DNA from 2 places in the Methylobacterium sp. CM6241 genome. Region 2 is predicted to be linked to the other one. Evidence: riboswitches for the same ligand, from Rfam matches in the RefSeq annotation. Region 2 holds a riboswitch; the other holds the start of a gene.
What was found. A riboswitch is a leader RNA that binds a small molecule or an ion and turns the genes downstream of it on or off. The one in region 2 is predicted to bind glycine.

Region 1 (10,219 bases), 1.6 Mb from region 2:
AGCGTGCCGACCACGTCGGCTTCGCGGTCGCCTCCCTCGATGAGGCGCTTCGGTTCTGGGTTGATGGGCTTGGCGCGCGGCTCGTGCGCACGGGCGAGATGGGGGGCGAGTTCCTCGGCCAAGTGACGGGCGCGCATGGGGCGCAGGTGCACATGGCGATCGTGTCGCTGGCAGATCAGACGATCGAACTCCTTGAGTATCAGGGCGTGGATCGGCCGAGCGCACCGGCCAAGCCGTTCGACCCGGGCTTCGCGCATCTCGCCCTCGTGGTCGATGACATCGACGCGCTTTTGGCGCGGATCGCCGCCTACGGCTGGAAGGCACAAGGCACGCCGCAGCCGATCGCGGGTGGCGCGCGGGCGGGAACGCGGGTGATCTACGTCGTGGGCCCTGACGGCGCGACGATCGAGTTCATGCAGCCGCCAACCGCTGTTCGCGACCGCTGATCCTTCTGATCGAGTGTCCGCTTTCCACCCAATGTGGTCGAAGTGCGGACGGGGAGATGTCGACCCAACTACGCCAAAGAAGCCTTTCTGATGAATGCTCCCAGGCAGACTTAGATCGTTCTATTGCCTCGGTCTGCTTGCCCAACCGACATCCGACGCAACTCGCCAACGGCTATCTCGATCTGCATTTCGGCGAGCCGTGAATAAACGAAAACCGGCATATCGTCCCGCGTGACCGGATCGAAGTCACACTCGGCTCCGCTCGAAAGAATGTAGACTCCAGCGACCCGGCCGACCGATCAAATTGAGACCTTCCAGATCCGGATCACCCAGGTAGGGAAGGAGATACCGAAGGTTACGAACCTCACTTCCGATCAAGAGCCCTATACGCGCAACGGAGGACGAGACCGCCTCCACCTTGAAATTCACCCGCTAATAAATAGCTTCCTATTTATAGATACGCAATTCGGTGGATCGTTCCTACCAGGTTGCCACGAGGCGACGAGATGGACCTGAGCGACCTTAGCCAAGCCTACTCCCACACCTTGATATTGACGGGACGCCAATGGCGTCGCGTGGCCAACACGGTCACGGAAAGGCACGGGATCTCGGAGGCGAAGGCACTTCCGCTGGTCATGATCGCGCGGATGGGGGACGCACCGCGCCAGAACGCCTTGGCTGAGGCGGTCGGCATCGAGGGGCCGTCGCTGGTGCGCCTGCTCGACCAACTTGAGAAGGCCGGGCTGGTTGTGCGAACCGAGGATCCGAGCGACCGGCGAGCGAAGGTGCTCAGCCTCACCTCGGAGGCGAAGATGGTCGTCGCCGAGATAGAGGTCGAACTGGCCGGCTTGCGCGCGGCTATGTTCGCCGACGTGAGTCCTGCCGACCTGGAGGCGAGCCTACGGGTGTTCCGGACAGTCCAGGATTTCGCCGCAGGGGCCTCGGCCGCGGCAGCGGCCACGAAAGATGCCCCCGAATGACCCTTCCGGGCTGGCGCGACTGGGCGTTCTCGCTGAAAACCTTCGGGGCCGGCGTGCTGGCCTTGTTCCTGGCGTTCTGGATCGATCTGCCGAACCCCTACTGGGCGCTCGGCACCGTCTACATCACCAGCCAGGTGCTCGCCGGCGCGACTCGTTCCAAGGCGCTCTACCGGGTGCTGGGCACCCTGCTGGGGGCCGTCGTGACGGTCGCCCTCGTGCCGAATCTCGTGAACTCGCCGGAGCTCCTGACCCTGGCCATCGCACTGTGGGTCGCGACCTGCCTGTACTTCTCTCTCCTCGACCGGACCCCGCGCAGCTACCTCATGATGCTCGGCGGCTACACGGCGGCCCTGATCGGCTTTCCGGCCGTCGGCGACCCCGGGACGATGTTCGACACAGCCGTGGCGCGGGCCGAAGAGATCACCCTCGGCATCCTCTGCGCCAGCCTCGTCAACACGGTGGTGCTGCCGCAATCCGTGGTGCCCGTGATCACTGGCCGGCTTGACCTTTGGCTGCGTGATGCGCGCGGCTGGGTCATCGACGTCCTCGGCCGCGCCCGTACCACGAAGGACACCCAGGCGACTCGGTTGAAGCTCGCCTCGGACGCGGTCGCGTTCGACGCCCTGGCGACACCGCTGCGATACGACATGACTGGGGCCGAGCGCTCGGCCGATGCGATGGCGACGCTGCGCCAACACATGCTGATGTTCCTGCCCATCGCCTCGGCAATCTCGGACCGCATCGAAACGCTGGAGCGCGCGCGGGCTCTGCCGCAGCGTCTGCGCACCCTGCTCGACGAAATGGCTCTTTGGCTCGCCTCCGGCACGACCGAGCGCACCGAGGCCGACCGGCTGAAGGCGGCTGCGGTTGCACTCGAACCCGAGCTTGGCGCGCGGACGTCCTGGAGCGCGTTGGTGCTCGCCAGTCTCCTGGCGCGGCTGCGCGACTTCATCGACCTGCGCCAGGACGCCCGCATCCTGGAGCGGCACATCGCGGACGGCACCCCCGTCACCGAGGACCTCACCTTCCGATACACTGCCGCGGCCCGCATGATCCGCCACCGCGACCACGGCATGGCGCTGCTGTCGGCCGTGGGCGTGTTCCTGACCATTTTGATCACCTGCGCGATCTGGATTGCCACCGGCTGGCCGCACGGTTCGGCCGCCCCGATGATGGCGGCGGTGGGCTGCAGCTTCTTCGCCGCCCAGGACGATCCCGCGCCGTTCATCGTCAGCTTCGCCAACTCGGCGATCCTCGGCGCCCTCGGAGCGGGGACCTATCTGTTCGCGGTCCTGCCGCTCGCCACCACGTTCGAGATGCTGGTCCTGGCTTTGGCTCCTGCCCTGCTGATCTGCGGGATCTTCATGGCCCAGCCGAAGACCGCGCCCCTGGCGATGGGCGCGGCGGTCAACGGCTCGGCGATGATCGCCATCCAGGGCAGCTACAGCGCCGACTTCGCCGCCTTCGCGAACTCGTCCATCGCCGTCATCGTCGGGATGTGGGTGGCCGCCATCGTCACGCGTCTTGTGCGCTCGGTGGGTGCCGGGTGGTCGGCGCGGCGCCTACGGGCCGTCAACCGCCGCAGCCTGGCCCGGGCGGCCGAGCACCAGGGGGCGCAGAACGGCCTCGAACTCGCGGCCCTGATGCTGGACCGGGTCGGGCTGATCGCGCCGCGCCTCGCCTCCCTGCCTCCCGACGATGCCGAGTGGACCGCCGACCTCCTCGCCGAGGTCCGGGTCGGCATTAACGTGGTCGAGTTGCGGCGTGATCGGCGGGAACTCCCGAAGGAAGGCCGAGAAGCGGTCGAGCTCCTGCTCGGCGCGCTGTCACGGCACTTCAGAGTCAAGCGTGAGGAGCCGCCGTCGGACCTGCTCGGCACCATCGATGGTGCGCTTGACGCGGTCTCGGCCGATCCGGCTCGCCAAGCCTCGGGCCGCGCCGCGCTCATGGCCCTCGTCGGCATCCGGCGTGGCCTGTTTCCCGACGCGGTCCCCTACCGTTCGACCCGGAACTCGACCACGCAACCGGAGCTCGCGGCATGACGGGTGAACTCGACCTCTACGGCGTCTTCGTTCCGAGCTTAGCGGCCTGGATGCTGATCGCCTTCGCCGTCAGCCTACCCCTCCGGTGGGTGCTGGCCCGGACCGGGTTCTATCGCCTCGTCTGGCACCGGCCGCTGTTCGACCTCGCCCTCTACGTCGTGCTCCTCGGTCTCGTCGTCTCGGTGGCGGTCCCGCTCACCTCTTAAGCGGCCAACAGAATTCGACCGCTCCATCCATGTCCAGACCTTCCGGAATCCCCGATGCCTCGATTCCTCGCCCTTTCGTTCCGCATCCTCATCACCCTCGGGATCGCCGCCGCCGCCGTCGTCGTCGGTTTGGCGCTGTGGGACTACTACATGGAGGCGCCGTGGACGCGGGACGGGCGCGTGCGCGCCGACGTGGTGCAGGTGGCGCCGGACGTCTCTGGCCTCGTCAGTGAGGTACTCATCGCCGACAACCAGGTGGTGAAGCGGGGCGACGTGCTGTTCCGGATCGACCCCGACCGCTTCGCCCTGTCGCTCCGTCAGGCGGAGGCGATGGTCGAGGGCAAGAAGGCAACCGCCGCACAGGCCGCAGCCGACTACGCCCGCTACCTGAAGTTGAGCGACGCTGCGGCGTCCCAGCAGCGGGTCGAGGCCGCCCAGGCCGCCGACCTGGAGGCCAAGGCCACCTATGAGCAGGCCATGGCGGACCGAGACACCGCCAAGCTCAACCTCGGACGTTCCGAGGTGAAGGCCTCGGTGAACGGACGCATCACCAACATGGGCCTGCGCCCCGGCACCTACGTCTCCACCGGGCGCGGGGTGATGGCGCTCATCGACAGCGACACCCTGCGGGTTGAGGGCTACTTCGAGGAGACCAAGCTGCCGCGCATCCATGTCGGCGACAGAGCCAGCATCCGCCTTATGGGCGAGGCGGGGACCCTGACGGGCCATGTCGAAAGTTTCGCCGGGGGCATCGAGGATCGCGAGCGCACCGCCGGGTCTAGCCTACTCGCCAGCGTCAACCCGACTTTCGCCTGGGTAAGGCTGGCGCAACGCATCCCGGTGCGGATCAAGCTCGATCGCGTTCCCGACGAGACCCGGCTGGTCTCGGGCCGCACCGCGACGGTCGCGGTCGAACCGAAGGGCGAGACTTCGCACTTCAGCCTGTTCGGCTCCTGGCGGGGGGCCCCGCCCCCGGTCGCCGGGGAGACCACCGCACGCTGAAGCCCCGTGGGCAATCCCACTCCTCTCAAGCTGTTATCCAGACACGGAGATACACCATGACTGATCCGGCATTGAGCCTAGCGAATGACGGGGCGGATGGCGTTCTAGCCAACGCACCCTACCATGTTGGTGCGGTGACCCTCGTCGTGTGCGACCTCGACGCCGTCAGGACCTTTTACCGGGATGTGATCGGCCTTGGCGTCGAGGCGGAGGCCGGCGACACCGTACGGCTCGGGACGGGCGGCACGACGCTCGTCGTCCTACGGGCGGACCCGGATGCCCGGCCGTGGACACAGCAGGAAGCGGGTCTTTTCCACACCGCTTTCCTGTTGCCGACCCGCGGCGATCTTGGCGCTTGGCTCCTGCACGCGGACCGGAACGGCGTCACGCTCACGGGCGCGGCGGATCACCTTGTCAGCGAGGCGGTCTACCTCTCCGACCCGGAGGGCAACGGCATCGAGATCTACGTCGACCGCCCCAGCCAGCAATGGCAACGGGCGCAGGACGGCTCCGTTGTGATGCGCAATGAGCGTCTGGATCGCGCCGGCATCGTCGGTGCCGCCATCCGGCCCTGGGCCGGCATGCCGGCCGGCAGTTGCGTCGGACATGTCCACCTGCAAGTCGGCGATCTCGACGCGACGGAGCGCTTCCATGTGGACCTGCTCGGCTTCGATGTCATGTGCCGCTATCCAGGCGCCCTGTTCCTCGGCTCTGGCGGCTACCATCACCAGCTTGCTGGCAACATCTGGAACAGCCGTGGCGCTCCGGTACGCGTCGAGGGGACGACCGGCCTCGCGGAGGTCTCCTTGATCGCGAAGGGTGAGACGCTTGCATCGGTACGGAGCCGCTGCCAAGTCGCACGCGCGTCTGTCATCGAGGATGGGGAAACGCTCATGATGCGCGATCCGTGGGGAACACATCTACGGCTTACGCCGGAGCACTGAAGCTTCGGAATGGGGCCGGGTTCCTACCCGGCGCCATTCGGTTCAGCGTGCCTGCGAATCCGCGGCGCCCGGGGCCAGCCACTGACCAGAGGCTGCGAGCATCGTCTCCACGCCGGTGCGCAGGGTCGGTGTCAGGACAGGCGCGTACTCAGGGGAGTGGTTCGAGGGAAGCTCGTTCAGGGTCCCGGCTTTCTCCGCCTCGGCGTAGAGCTTCGGGTCAGTCCCTCCAACGAACCAGAACACCGACGGCACGTCCCAGGCGCGGGCGAAGACAGTGAAGTCCTCGCTGGCGTTTGCGCTGCTGGCGGTCCGCACCGTGTCGGCCCCCAGGCGGTGCTTGAGGGCCTCGGTCACCTTGGCGGTCGCTTCCTCGTCGTTCACAGTCAGGGGGAACTGCCCCAGCATCGTCAGAAGAGGCGGCTTCGGAGCACCGGATATGGCGGCCTCCCCGTCGATGACCCGCTTGATTGAGGCCAGCACCTTATCACGCACTCCATCGTCGTAGGTGCGAACGTTGAGCTGCAGCTGCGCCTCGTCCGGGATGATGTTGGCGCTCGACCCAGCCAGCATCGACCCGACCGAGATTACGGCGCTGTCCGACATCGAGACCTCGCGCGAGACGATGGTTTGCAGGCGCATCACCGTTGCGGCGGCCATGACCACCGGATCGATGGTTGATTCCGGCCCGGAGCCGTGCCCGCCGCGTCCGTACAACGTTACCTTCATGCTGTCGCTGCGGGAGAGAACGGGGCCGCTGGCGAGGCGAACCTGCCCGGCCGGGAACGGCAGCACGTGCTGCCCCAAGGTGACGACCGGCTTCGGAAAGCGCTTCACCATCCCGTCGTCGACCATGGCCTTGGCGCCCTCGCCGATCTCCTCGCCAGGCTGGAACACGGCCATCACGGTCCCATGCCATTTTTCTTTGTTGGCGGCCAGGATCTGGGTCGCGCCCATCAGCCAGGTCACGTGCAGGTCGTGCCCGCAGGAATGCGCGATGGCCGTCTCACGGCCGGACGCCGGATCCGTCCCTTTTTTCGTGCTGGCATAGGGAAGGCCGGTGTTCTCCTTCATCGGCAGGCCGTCCATGTCGGCGCGCAGAAGCACGGTCGGGCCGTCGCCGTTGCGCAGGAGGCCGACCACGCCCGTGCCGCCCACGCCCTCGGTGACCTCGAAGCCCTGGTCCTTGAGCCATTTCGCGGCGATGCCGGCCGTGCGCGTCTCCTGCATCGAGAGCTCCGGGTTGGCGTGGAGGTCCTCGTAGATGACCTTCAGCTTCGCGAGTTGCGCCTCCGTCGGTCCGGGCAGAGCCTTAGGGCCGCCTTGGGCGAAGGCCGGATTAGGAATGGTCGAGAGCGGAATGAAGGCTGCCAGCGCGAGCCGGCTGCAGCGTTTGCCGATAACCATCTTGGTGTATCCCTTTGGTCGGACCGCGGCAGCGCTGCTGCGACGATGTCCGTCGTTGCGAGGCGTCTCGACGTCGGCGAGACGCGATGGATCGGCCCTGTCAATTATAGGGGATGCCGGCGCGGGGGCGATATCGCGGAAGCGTCCAACCGAAGCGGAGCGAAGCGGCCCGCACCAGCAGGGCGACGAGGAAGCCGGCGCCCAACGCAAGCTCGCGCGGGACGCCAAGGATGGTCAGGGCGACGAAGGCCGCGGCACCGGCCGCGGCGGCCGAGGCGTAGATTTCCCTGCTGAGGATACCTGGACTGTCCCCCCCGAGAAGGTCGCGCAGGAGGCCTCCGAAGGTGGCCGTCACCACTCCCATGACGATGGCTACCGTGGCGCTCGCACCAGCCTGCAAGGCCTTCTCCGCCCCCGCCACGGTGAAGAGCGCCAGGCCGAGGGCGTCGAGGCGCACGAGGTATCGGTACCGGGATTGCGGGATGTGCGCGACGAAGAACACGGCGCAGGAAACGAGCACGCAGGCCAGGAGGTAGGCCGGTTGCTGCGTCCAGAACACTGGCTGGCCAAGCAGGAGGTCCCGGAGCGTCCCGCCCCCGACACCCGTCACGGTGCCCAACACGGCGAACCCGACGAAATCCATTTCCTTACGCGATGCAACGAGGGCCCCGGCGACCGTGAAGACGATCACGCCGAGCCAATCCAGGGTGGCGGTCGCAGTCTCGAACATCGGGTTTCATCCTGGCGGTCAGAAGCGGTCTCGTCGCGGTGCCTTCGCACCACGGCATTCATCGGAAGAGCAGGACCTGGTTGTCGGAACGGGGGTGATCATCCCACTCACGCTGCACCATCGCCTCCGGCATCGACGTCTTCACGACGACGGTCGTACCGGTCGGGACACGACCGTAGAGATCGTAGATGTCCTCGTTCAGCAGGCGGATGCAGCCGGAGGAATCCGTGCCGCCCACCGTCCAAGGCTCGTTGGTGCCGTGGATGCGGTAGAGCGTGTCCTTGTCGCCTTGGTAGAGGTAGAGGGCGCGGCACCCGAGCGGGTTCTCGACGCCAGGCTCGACGTAACGTGGGATGCCGGGCCGACGCTTCAGCATGGCCTCCGTCGGGCGCCAGCCCGGCCACTTGGCCTTGCGCTTGATCACGGCGGTGCCGGACCAAGTGAAGCCAGCCCGGCCCACCCCGATGCCGTAGCGGATCGCGGTCCGACCCTCGCGCACGAGGTAGAGGAAGCGGGCGTGCGTATCGATGACCAGCGTGCCTGCGCACTCCGGCCCGTCGTAATTCACCAGTTGCTTGCGAAATTCCGGGGGTACGAGCGTCAGATCGACCGTAGGGACGTCGAAGGGATCGTCTGGGATCGCGCCGGTGAACCAGGCGTCGCGGTTCGACGCGGGATCGACGGGTACTGGTGCCTTCGGCGCTTCGGGCTGCGTGTCCCAGAAGAAGGCTTGCGCCTGACCGGGTGCGAGGACGGCTGCGGCGAGGAGCAGGGATCGGCGGGTAGCCAACATCGTCGTGTATCCTGATTGGGCGTTCGAAAGTGGCGCGGCTCTAGGCAGGTTCGAGGGCGCCGCGCGGTCGATGCCGGACGTGCGGCGTCATTGCGGCTCGCGGGACGAGCCGGCCGGTCGCGGAGGGTGAGGCGGCAAGCTCATGGGCTCGCGGCGTGTCAGGCTATGGGGACGTCATTGCGCAGGCCTCCAAAGGTTGCTCCGCATGCGTCATGCATGCGGCCCCCTCTGTCATTGGCCTGAGAGTTTCACCCGGGCCTTCGCGCAGGCATGGGCATACACCGTCGGCGGGAGCTGACGCTCCGCTTTCCAGAGTGTTGAACGACGGGCGGTCCGGGTGCCTGAGAGTTTCCGGGGCGGTTGCTCCTTCGGCGGCCGGTTCACACCGGCTCTCTCCCGCTCGTCGATAGATGACTTGACCACTGATGTATCGGCCAAACGAGCGGCACGCCAGATAATTCGTTAGCTTACAATCAATGTGGGTGCGTTGAGGCACATAGGCTGTTCCTGATACGTCGTGGGAATGGGTCAGACGGGCTTCGCTCGGATGGGCGCGGTGTCATTTCCTATTAAGGAAGCAATTTATCAGACCCTCGCCGTACAAGCTTGGCTCGAACTGATAGGGTTGGAAGATGACGTGCAGGATCGTTACGCCCCGAATGCCGCCCGTGGGTGTACGCCACTGTATGGATTGACCTTCGGACAAGCCCAACACAGCTGCGCCGAGGGGTGACAGGACCGAGACACAAGTCTCGTCCCATTGCTCCTCATCGGGATAGACCAGCGTCAGGCGCTCGACATGATCGGTGACGTCGTCCCGATACTCGACGCGCGCATGCATCGTCACAACGTTCCAAGGCAACGCCTCCGGCCTGACGATTTCAGCGCGGTCCAACTCGGCAGCGAGAAGATCAGGTGCGGTGGCCTTCGTATCCATTTGAGGATGACCGGATGCGACCCGGCGCAGGTCGAGGAAATCTGTGTCCGGGATCATCAAGTGGGGCGATCCTCCGAGGACGATGTGACCCGTCATTGCGTAAAAGCTCCCATCTCTGAGGTATGAGGTAAGTTAAGATCGAATGGTTCGGTACGGTATTGGAGTAAGGCGATCGGCAGGACGCCCCCTACACCGTCTCCGGCACTTTCACGTCGAGGACCGTCAGTCGTTTCACGATGCCCGTGCGGGTTCGCCAATTTATCGACTGGCCGAGACTAAGCCCGATCAAGGCCGCCCCGATGGGCGTCATGACGGACACTCTTCCCTGTTCGATGTCCGCCTCGCCAGGGTAGACCAGAGTCACGGCCTGAACCTTTCCCGTTGCGTCGTCCCTGAATTCGACCATGCACCCCATCTGGACGAGGTCTGCCACGCATGCCCTTTGACCGACGATTCTGGCCCGATCCACTTCATCGGCGAGAAAGTCGGCAACCTCGGGCGAACGGTCAGTGGCAAATGAAGCCAGCTGCGACAGGCGTTCATGATCGTCCTTCGTCATCTTGATTTGTGGCTTCGTCATCTTTTGCGACATAGTCGTCGATCCTTGCTGTATTTCGACCTCGGACGATCAAGCGGCGCTTGGTCCGGGGTCGTCGTCCTTGTCTGAATTGGCCGCGGCGGACCGGTCGTTGCCCTGCCCGGATTGCGGCCTTGGGTAATTCCCACGCGAGAAGG
Region 2 (10,219 bases):
CCGCCGCCTCGGCATGGCGGCGCATCACCTCGGATTCCACCGTGTTGAGGCGGCAGCCGAAGGTCAGGGTCTCCACCGCCACTCAGTCCACCCGCGCGAAGAGTTCGGGGGACAGGAAATCCTCCCATTCGAGAGCCACGGGGCCGGTCATCAGCACGTGGTCGTCGGCCCGCCATTCGATGACGAGGTCGCCGCCGGGCAGGCTCACCGTGGCGTGGCGCCCGAGCATGCGCAGGCGCGAGGCCGCCACCAGGGTGGCGCAGGCGGCGGTGCCGCAGGCGAGCGTCAACCCGGCGCCGCGCTCCCAGACCCGAAGCTTGATCGTGTCGGGCCCCGTCACCTGCGCCACGGAGATGTTGGCGCGCTCGGGAAAGATCGGGTGGTTCTCGAGCATCGGGCCGATGCGGCCGAGATCGTAGTCGTCGGGATCGCGCTCGACGAAGAACACCGCGTGGGGGTTGCCCATATTCACCACGCCCGGCGAATGCAGCACGGGCGCGTCGATTGGGCCGATCTGGAGCTCGATCCGCCGCGTGTCGGGGAACGGCTCGGCCAGCGGAATCTCGTCCCACTTGAGGCGGGGGCGGCCCATATCGACGGTGAAGGAGGTGTGCGCCACGCGCTTCACCTCGACGAGCCCCGCCTTGGTCTCCAGGGTGAGGCGGCCGTTCTCAGCCGGGCGCGCCATGGCCGGGTCGTCCAGCATGGCGTAGGCGACGCAGCGGGTGCCGTTGCCGCATGCGCCGGATTCCGACCCGTCGGTATTGTAGATCCGCATAAAGCCGTCCGTGCCGGGGCTGCGCGGATCGTGGATGACCATCAGCTGGTCGAAGCCCGAGCGCGGGTGGCCAGCGATGGCGCGGGCCTCCTCGGCACGCACGACCAGCTCCGTGCCGCGCAGGTCCAGCACCACGATGGCGTTGCCCGCCCCGTGCATCTTCAGGAACCGACGGTTCTCGAGCCTCGTCATGATCGTCTTCGGTTTCGTTGTCTGAACGGGGCATCCCGCGTGCGAGGCCCCCGCATATAGGACAAAGCGCCGGGCCGCGCACGCGGGGGCCGCTCGGGGGAGCGTTGCACAAGGGACGCGCCCGTCACGTTCCTGCGTTCGGGGCGGGTTGGCGTCTCGCAGGCGGGCGGCTTCCTCCCTATTTTAAGGCTTCGCGATTCAGCCGTACGATTCGTCGCGGCGTGCGATCTCCGGAGCGTTGCCTTGACCCGTCATCGTCTATTGCCGCTCGTCAGCCTCGCCGCCGCTTTGGCCGTCTCCTCCGCGCTCGCGCAGCAGCCGTCCTCGCCCGCGACCTCCTCTCCCCTGCCGACCACGACGGCGCCCGATCCGGTCAATCCCGACGCGCCGGCCCGTCCGGTGCCGACCCAGGCCCTCCCCGCCGCTCCGGCCCTTCCGGCCGGACCGGCACGCCAGACCCTGGTGGAGACCCCCGGCGACGCCAACGACGTGGACGAGGTCTCGCTGCCGCCCAAGCCCGCCGCGATCCTGGCGGGGCGGGCGAGCTGGGAGGAGGCGGTGCCGGCCCTGAAGGCCGCCTTCGTGAAGATCGAGGAGGCGCTCGCCAAGGACGGGATCACCCCCACCGGCCGGCCGATCGCGGTCTTCGCCAAGACCGACGATGACGGATTCCAGTTCGAGGCGATGATCCCGATCGCCTCCATGCCGGACCCGAAGCCCGCCGAGTCGGGCGGCCTGCGCTTCGGCACGACCCCCAGCGGCAAGGCCCTGCGCTTCCCGCATAAGGGCTCCTACGACGAGATCGACGGCACCTACGAGACGCTCACCGCCTATCTCGACGCCAAGGACGTGGTGGTCCAGGACCGCTTCATCGAGGAATACGTCACCGACCTGAACGACAAGGCGGACGAGAAGCTCGACGTGAATATCTACGCCCTGCCGAAATAGGCGACGTCTCGCTCACGCGGTCGCTTCCGTTCGGGGAGCTTCCAGGATCGCGCCGTTGTTCAGGTGGATCACCCGGTCGGCCGCATCGAAGTAGCGGTCGTCATGGCTGATGACGATCAGGGTCCGGCCCTCACGCTTCAGGTCCGGCAGGAGCCGTGTGTAGAACAGGCGGCGGAAGGTGGGGTCCTGCTCCGCCGCCCACTCGTCGAGGACGAGGACCGGCCGCCCTTCGAGATAGGCCTGAACCAGGGCCAGGCGCTTGCGCTGCCCGGCCGAGAGATCGACGGTGGAGAAGGCCCCGTCCCGGATCGTCACCTTGTGGGCGAGGTCCAGGGTCTCGAGATAGGCATCCGCCGCCGCCGGGTTCGCCCCGGCGGGCAGCACGAGATCGTCGAACAGGTAGTAATCGAAGAACACCGCCGAGAAATGCTGGCGGTAGGCGTCCCGCGTCTCGTCCGTCACCGGCGCCCCGTCGAGGAACAGGGTGCCGGTCTGTGGCGGGTAGAGGCCGAGGATCAGCTTGATGAGGGTGGTCTTGCCCGAGCCGTTCTCGCCGACGATGAACAGGATCTCCCCCCGCCGCACGGTGAGGTCGATGGGGCCGAGGGTGAAGCCCGGCTTGCCCTCGGCGGCCGGGAAAGTGTGGCTGACGCCGCGAAGCTCGATTTCCTCAATGGTCCGGGGCGTCCGCGTGTCCTCCGGCGCGAGCAGGTTCGGCTCCGAGACGGTGCGTCCGGCCGAGAATTCGGCGATGCGCTGGTAGGCGATCCGGGCCCTACCGATCTCGGGCAGGATGGCGAGGATGTAGGTGACCGGCAGCTCGATATAGAGCAGCACGAGGACGAAGCCGGAGAGGACGGCGTTGTCGATCCCCAGAGTCGCCTTGTAGGTCACGATGGCCGCGATCGTGGCGAACAGGGCCAGCTTCTTCGTCAGGTAGGAGAATTCGAGGAGCGTATGGGTCCTGAATTCGTTGCGGCGGAGTTCTTCGATGGACGAGGTCAGGGCCCCGTCCCTCAACCGCATCCGGCGCTGCCGGTTGAGCCGCAATTCCCGGCTGCCTTCGGTCAGGCTCTGGAAATGCTTCTGCATCGTGTCGGCGAGGGAGCGCCGCGTGCGGTAGCCGACCATGGCGCGGCGGCGCAGGATGTTCTCGACATAGCTGCCGAGGCCGAAGACCAGCAGGGTGATGGCGAGGAGCGGGGCTGACAAGGTGAGCATGTAGACGAGGCATCCGGCGGTGACGCCGCTCTGGATGATGAGCCCCGACAGCATCGCCACCGTCGTCGACAGCGTGCCGGCATCCGTGTTGAGCGAAGCGAGGACCTTGTGGCGGCCGATCTGCTCGATACGGTCGATGGGCGCCGTGAGGATCATGTCGGCGAGATCGCGGCTGAGGCCGGCGCTGATGCGTCCGCTCGCCAGGGCGCTGCCGAGCCCGGAGAGAAGGGACCCGCCGACGCCGAGAAGGACGAGGCCGAGGAAGACGGGAATGAAAGTCTCGGAAAGACCGCCCTCCGCATGGATGGCCGTGTTGACCTTGGCCAGAACCGTCGCAGTGGCGAGGCCGCTCAGCGCCCCGATCGCCGAGGACACGGCCACGAGCGGCCAGATCGGACGCAGCAGGCGCATCGCGTCCTTGCCGAGCCCGCTCAGACGATTGTCCGGTCCCGCCATTCATCCCTCCGGCTCGGCCCTGTCGTTGGGCCGCTGGAGAGGCGGATACGTCAGGAACGGGATGCGCCAAAATTCGAAACACGCAGGGCGTGTCTGCGGACGGGCCTGCTTGTCGTCGCGGTGGGGATGTGGAGAATAACGACACCCCAGATCGAAAGCATCGCGCCGGGTTCAGAGCAGGCTGAGCTGCGCCGAGACACGAGAGGTCGCCCCGCGCTCAAGCGCGAGCAGCCATCGTTTCGTATCGAGGCCGCCGGCAAACCCCGTGAGGCTGCCCGCCGCGCCGATGACCCGGTGGCAGGGAACGACGATGGGGAGCGGGTTGGCGCCATTGGCGGCACCCACGGCCCGGCTGGCGCTCGGACGGCCGATTCGCCTGGCCAACTCGCCGTAGCTGATCGTCTCGCCCAGCGGGATGTCCATGAGCGCGGTCCAGACTTGCCTCTGGAACGGCGTGCCGCGCGGGTCGAGTTCGAGATCGAACCTGGTGAGCCGGCCTTCGAAATAGGCACTCAATTGCCGCCGGGCTTCGGCGAAGGCCGCGTCGTCCCGGAGCCAGTCCGGTTTCGGGGCAACGGCGCCCTTGCCGGTTGGGAAACCGATGCAATGCAGGCGCTCGTCCGTACCGGCCAGAACAAGCGGACCGATCGGGCTGGGCAGGACCGTGTAGCGGGTGTCGGGCATGGCGGATCGTCTCGGGCCGGCGGTTGCGCGCCTCGGGAGACCGCCATCCTACACGGAGGGAAGCGGCCCTCCTCCCCAGCGGATCTCGGGCCTGCCTGAGATCCGTCGAGCTTGTGGGGAGGAGTTGGAGGTGGGGGTGGTTGGGCGACCCTCAGCTTACGGAGGCTGGCGGAGCCACCCCCACTCCTAACCTCTCCCCATAAGGGGGAGAGGGACGCGCTCTGCCTGTAGGAGGAGAGGTGTGAAACCGGTAGGCTAGGAGGCGGAAAACCTACCCTATTCGGCCGCCTCGCTATAGGCATCCACCGGCGGGCAGGAGCAGACGAGGTTGCGGTCGCCGTAAGCGTTGTCGACGCGGTTGATCGGCGGCCAGTACTTGTCCATGCCGAGACTTCCCGAGGGGAAACACGCCGCCTCGCGGGAATAGGGCCGCTCCCACGGGCCGATCAGGTCCGCCACCGTGTGCGGCGCGTGTTTCAGCGGATTGTCGACCTTGTCCATCCGGCCGTCCTCGATGGCGCGGATCTCCTCGCGGATCGCCAGCATCGCATCGCAGAATCGGTCGATCTCGCCTTTGGTCTCGGATTCCGTGGGTTCGATCATCAGGGTGCCGGCCACCGGCCAGCTCATGGTCGGTGGGTGGAAGCCGCAATCGATCAGGCGCTTGGCGATGTCCTCGACGCCGATCCCGGCCGATTTCTGGAACGGCCGCACGTCGATGATGCATTCATGCGCCACCCGGCCCTGTGCCCCGGCATAGAGCACCGGATAGGCGCCCTTCAGGCGGCTCGCGATGTAATTGGCGTTGAGGATGGCCACGCGGGTGGCCTGGGTGAGGCCGCGCCCGCCCATCAGCAGGCAGTAGCTCCACGAGATCGGCAGGATCGAGGCCGAGCCGTAGGGCGCCGCCGAGACGGCCCCTTCCTCGGCCGTCCGTGGATCGGAGGGGAGGAACGGGATGAGATGCGCCTTGACGCCGATGGGACCCATGCCGGGGCCGCCGCCGCCATGGGGGATGCAGAAGGTCTTGTGCAGGTTGAGGTGGCTGACATCGGCGCCGATATCTCCGGGGCGCGCGAGGCCCACCATGGCGTTGAGGTTGGCCCCGTCGAGATAGACCTGGCCGCCATGGGCATGGACGATGTCGCAGATCTCGCGGACCCGCACCTCGAACACCCCATGCGTCGACGGATAGGTGATCATGCAGGCCGCGAGGTTTTCGCCGTGCAACTCGGCCTTCCGCGAAAAGTCCTCCACGTCGATGTTGCCGTGCTGGTCGGCGCCGACCACGACCACGCTCATGCCGCACATCTGCGCGGAGGCCGGGTTGGTGCCATGCGCCGAGGACGGGATGAGGCAGACCTTGCGGTGCCCCTCCCCGCGCGAGAGGTGGTAGGCCCGGATGGCGAGCAAGCCGGCATATTCCCCCTGCGCGCCGGAATTCGGCTGCATCGAGATCGCGTCGTAGCCGGTGATCGCGCAGAGCTTGTCGGAGAAGTCGCGCAGGAGTTCCTGGTAGCCCTCCGCCTGATCCGCCGGCACGAAGGGGTGGATCTCCGAGAATTCCGGCCAGGAGATCGGCAGCATCTCGGCGGTGGCGTTGAGCTTCATCGTGCACGAGCCGAGCGGGATCATCGCGCGGTCCAGCGCCAGGTCACGGTCGGCGAGGCGACGCATGTAGCGCGTCATCTCGCTCTCGGCCCGGTTCATGTGGAAGATCGGATGCGTCAGGTACGCGGAGGTGCGGAGATTTGCCTCTGGTAGACGCTGCGCCGGCCAGGCCTCGTCATAGGTCAAGCCTTCGCCGCCGAAGGCGCGCCACACCGCCTGGACGATATCGGGCCGGGTACGCTCGTCGACGGTGATGCCGATGCGGTCCGAGCCCACTTTCCGCAGGTTGATGCCGTTCTTCACCGCGTTCTGCAGGATCAACCCCTGGAAGGCGCCGACCTCGACGGTGATCGTGTCGAAGAAGCCCTTCGGCTCCACGGTGAAGCCGAGGCTCTCCAGCCCTTCGGCGAGGCGCACCGCGTCGCGGTGGACACGGGCGGCGATGGCCTTCAATCCGCGCGGGCCGTGGAACACCGCGTACATGCCGGCGATGACCGCCAGCAGCACCTGCGCGGTGCAGATGTTCGACGTCGCCTTCTCACGGCGGATATGCTGCTCGCGGGTCTGAAGGGCGAGGCGGTAGGCCCGGTTTCCCCGCGCATCGACGGAGACGCCCACGAGCCGGCCCGGCAGGGTGCGCTTATGCGCCTCGCGGGTGGAGAGATAGGCGGCGTGCGGGCCGCCATAGCCCATGGGCACGCCGTAGCGCTGCATCGAGCCGATGGCGATGTCGGCGCCCATCTCGCCGGGCGGCTTCAGCAGGGTGAGGGCCAGGGGATCCGCGGCCATCACCGCGACCGCGCCGGCCTCGTGCAGGCGGGTGATGACCTCCGAAAAATCGTGGATGGCGCCGCAGACGCCGGGATATTGGAAGACCGCGCCGAAGACCTCCGCCGGGTCGAGATCGGTCGACGGGTCGCCGACGACGACGGTCCAGCCCAGCGGCGCGGCACGGGTCTTCAGGACGGCGATGGTCTGGGGCAGGCATTCGCCGTCGACGAAGAAGGCGGTCTTGCCGTTGCGGGCGATGCGCGAGGCCATGCCCATGGCCTCCGCCGCCGCCGTGGCCTCGTCGAGGAGCGAGGCATTGGCGATGTCGAGGCCGGTGAGGTCGCAGACCAGGGTCTGGAAGTTCAGCAGCGCCTCGAGCCGGCCCTGGCTGATCTCGGGCTGGTAGGGTGAATAGGCGGTGTACCAGGCCGGGTTCTCGAAGATGTTGCGCTGGATCACCGGCGGCATCGTGGTGCCGTGGTAGCCCTGGCCGATGAGCGAGACGAGAAGCCGGTTCTTGTCGGCGATGCCGCGCATATGTTCGAGCACCCTGCGCTCGGTGAGCGACGTGCCGAAATCGATGCGCTCTTCCTGGCGGATGTCGGCCGGCAAGGTCTCGTCCACGAGGCCGTGCAGGCTCTCGGAGCCGATCACGGCCAGCATCGCCGCGATTTCGGCGGTGGTCGGACCGATATGGCGGCGATTGGCGAAATCGTAGGGATCGTAGCGATCGTTTGGCATGATGGGCCTCGGAGGTGCAATTGACGGCTGTGCGCGTCCCTCTCCCCTCTGCGGGAGAGGGTGGCCCGCGAATGCGGGTCGGGAGAGGGGAGCGCGTTGTCCGGAGAGGTCGCCCCCTCTCCCGCCTGCTCCGCAGGCACCCTCCCCCACCCAAATTGGGCTTGGCCCCATTTGGGCACTCAGGAACAGATCTCGGGCAGGCCCGAGGTCTGCGGGGGGAGGGTAAGTCAGCGCTATTTCGCGAACTCGGCGTAGGCGGCCTCGTCCATCAATCCGTCGAGGGAGGCGACGTCGTCGAGGCGGAGGCGATAGAGCCAGCCCGCGCCCTGCGGGTCGGTGCCGATGCTGGCCGGGTCCAACACGGCGGCCTCGTTGATTTCGGTGACCTCACCCGAGACCGGGGCGAACACGTCGGAGGCGGCCTTCACCGATTCCACCACCGCCGCGGCCTCGCCCTTGACGAGCTTGGCGCCGACCTTGGGAAGCTCGACGAAGACGAGGTCTCCGAGTTGCTCAGCCGCATGGGTGGTGATGCCGATGGTGGCGACATCGCCCTCGATGGCCAGCCACTCGTGCTCGTCCGTGAATTTCAGCATGATGCGCTCCGTGGAGAGGTGGTGTGGGGGAAGTCGGCCGGGGGCCGGGATTCAGCTGCGCTTGAAGCGCGCCGGCACGAAGGGAAGCGCCACGACCGAGACCGGCAGTCGCCGGCCGCGCACTTCCGCGAAGAGACGGGTGCCGGGCGTCGACAGGGCGGCGGGGACGTAGCCCATGGCGATGGGCGCCTTGAGGCTGGGGCTGAACCCGCCGGAGGTGACCCGGCCGATGGCCTCGCCGGCTTCCTCTGCGACGAGCGCGGCCCCTCCCCGCACCGGGGTCGGGCCCTCCGGCAGCAGGCCGACGCGCCGCGACGCGGGACCGTCACCGATCTCGCGGAGGATGCGCTCAGCGCCTGGAAAGCCACCCTCACGCGCGCCGCCCGCGCGGCGGACCGGCTGGATCGCCCAGGTCAGGCCTGCCTCGACCGGGCTCGTCCCGGCATCGATATCGGCTCCATGCAGGCACAGGCCCGCCTCCAGCCGCAGGGAATCGCGTGCGCCGAGGCCGACGGGCTCCACGTCCCTGTCCTGCAGCAACGCCTCGGCGACCGCATCCGCGGCATCCTCCGGAAGGGAGATCTCGAACCCGTCCTCCCCGGTATAGCCGGAGCGGCTGACGAGGGCGGACGCGCCGAGGATCTCCACCCACTTCACATCGAGGAAGCGCATGGCGGCGGTCTCCGGGGCGAGCCGCGCCAGGGCGCTCTCGGCCAGCGGCCCCTGAAGGGCGAGGAGCGCCCGGGGCAGCACGGTGATCTCGCACAGGCCGGCCAGACGGGCGCGAAGATGGGCCTCGTCCGCCACCTTGTTGGCTGCGTTGACGACCAGGATCAGGCTGTCGTCGAGGCGCGCGACCATGAGGTCGTCGAGGATGCCGCCGGTGTCACCGGTGAGGAAACCGTAGCGCTGCCGGCCGGGCGCCAGCCCCAGCACGTCGATGGGCAGGAGGGTTTCGAGGGCGCAAGCGAGGTCCGCCATGCCGCTCGGACCCGGCTTCAGCCGGATCTGGCCCATATGCGACACGTCGAACAAACCGGCCGCCTTGCGGGTGTGCAGGTGTTCGGCGATCAGGCCGGCCGGATAATGGAGCGGCAGCGCAAAACCCGCGAAGGGCACCATGCGGGCGCCGTGGCGCAGATGGAGCGCGTGAAGCGGTGTGCTGGAAGCGTCGAGCGGCATCTGGTTATCCCATGACAGAACGGCTCCGGACGCTCGATCGAGCGATCCGGCTACCCCCATCTGTCACGGTTACCTGAGAGCTTCTCCCGCCCCGGGAAGGGTGGGATTTCTCCTTCGGTGGACGCCCGCGAAGGCGCCTCTCTCCAGATTGTCAAAACGAAGCGGTGATTGTGCCTGAGAGTTTCCGGGGGTGGTTGCTCCGTCGGCGCCATGACCGGTTGGTACCGGCCTGGGCTCTCCCGCTTCGTCATTCGCTGACGGACAGAGCCTCGCATGACCTTCGCCGGGGCGCAAGGTTCGGGCTTTCACCTTGGCGCAACTGTCAGTCTATTGCACGATACTGCTGCCCTGCGGCACTTCCTCTCGCGCCGGATCGGAACCGGCGGGACTCGGCGCGGATTCCGTTGTCATGGCCATCGCATCCGGGCACGACCTCGCCGGCCCCCGCCCCCGGCAGACCAGACGCTCCGCTGACCTCGCCGACGCGAGCCTGACGGACAAGGCGCTGGAGATCCATCGCCGGCTCTGCCCCGTCTACGGCTGCCCGATTCCGTATTTCCACAGCCTCGATCCCTTGAGCGAACTCGTCTCCTCGCTCCTGTCGCACCGCACCCGGAATGCCGATTCCGGTCGTGCCTTCAAAGCGTTGCGGGCACGCTACCCGGATTGGGCCGACCTCGTGGGCGCGCCCGTGGAGGAGATCGAGGCCACCATCTCCGGCGTGACATGGCCGGAACTGAAGGCGCCCCGCATCCGTGCCATCCTGGCGGCGGTGGCCGAGCGCCACGGCTCCCTCTCGCTCGATTTCCTGAAGGAGATGGAGGTCGATGCGGCGCGCTCGTGGCTCGAGGCGATTCCGGGCGTCGGCCCGAAAACCAGCGCGGCGGTGCTCTCGTTCAGCCTGTTGCGGATGCCGGCCCTTCCGGTGGACAGCCACCACCACCGGGTGGCGCAACGCACCGGCCTCATCGGTGCGAAGGTCGATGTCGGCCCCTCGCATCCGATCCTGCGGGCGCAGCTTCCGGCGGAATGGAGCGCG

Region 1: it holds a riboswitch for glycine, as region 2 does, so the genes downstream of both, ACYQR9_RS21025 (L,D-transpeptidase) here and gcvT (glycine cleavage system aminomethyltransferase GcvT) in region 2, are expected to answer to the same signal.

The regions. Positions count from the first base shown of each region.
Region 1 is NZ_CM139246.1:4,482,333-4,492,551, reverse strand. It holds gene ACYQR9_RS21065 (VOC family protein) at 1-446, shown strand, start outside; gene ACYQR9_RS21060 (MarR family winged helix-turn-helix transcriptional regulator) at 953-1,426, shown strand; gene ACYQR9_RS21055 (FUSC family protein) at 1,423-3,468, shown strand; gene ACYQR9_RS21050 (DUF1656 domain-containing protein) at 3,465-3,674, shown strand; gene ACYQR9_RS21045 (efflux RND transporter periplasmic adaptor subunit) at 3,729-4,676, shown strand; gene ACYQR9_RS21040 (VOC family protein) at 4,733-5,620, shown strand; gene ACYQR9_RS21035 (amidohydrolase) at 5,663-7,024, opposite strand; gene ACYQR9_RS21030 (trimeric intracellular cation channel family protein) at 7,125-7,754, opposite strand; gene ACYQR9_RS21025 (L,D-transpeptidase) at 7,813-8,547, opposite strand; glycine riboswitch at 8,867-8,956, opposite strand; gene rnk (nucleoside diphosphate kinase regulator) at 9,107-9,541, opposite strand; gene rnk (nucleoside diphosphate kinase regulator) at 9,672-10,076, opposite strand.
Region 2 is NZ_CM139246.1:2,928,748-2,938,966, reverse strand. It holds gene mtaB (tRNA (N(6)-L-threonylcarbamoyladenosine(37)-C(2))-methylthiotransferase MtaB) at 1-82, opposite strand, end outside; gene dapF (diaminopimelate epimerase) at 83-970, opposite strand; gene ACYQR9_RS13660 (GyrI-like domain-containing protein) at 1,214-1,918, shown strand; gene ACYQR9_RS13655 (cyclic peptide export ABC transporter) at 1,931-3,595, opposite strand; gene ACYQR9_RS13650 (methylated-DNA--[protein]-cysteine S-methyltransferase) at 3,767-4,279, opposite strand; gene gcvP (aminomethyl-transferring glycine dehydrogenase) at 4,556-7,402, opposite strand; gene gcvH (glycine cleavage system protein GcvH) at 7,636-7,998, opposite strand; gene gcvT (glycine cleavage system aminomethyltransferase GcvT) at 8,050-9,180, opposite strand; glycine riboswitch at 9,231-9,332, opposite strand; glycine riboswitch at 9,333-9,432, opposite strand; gene ACYQR9_RS13630 (endonuclease III domain-containing protein) at 9,590-10,219, shown strand, end outside.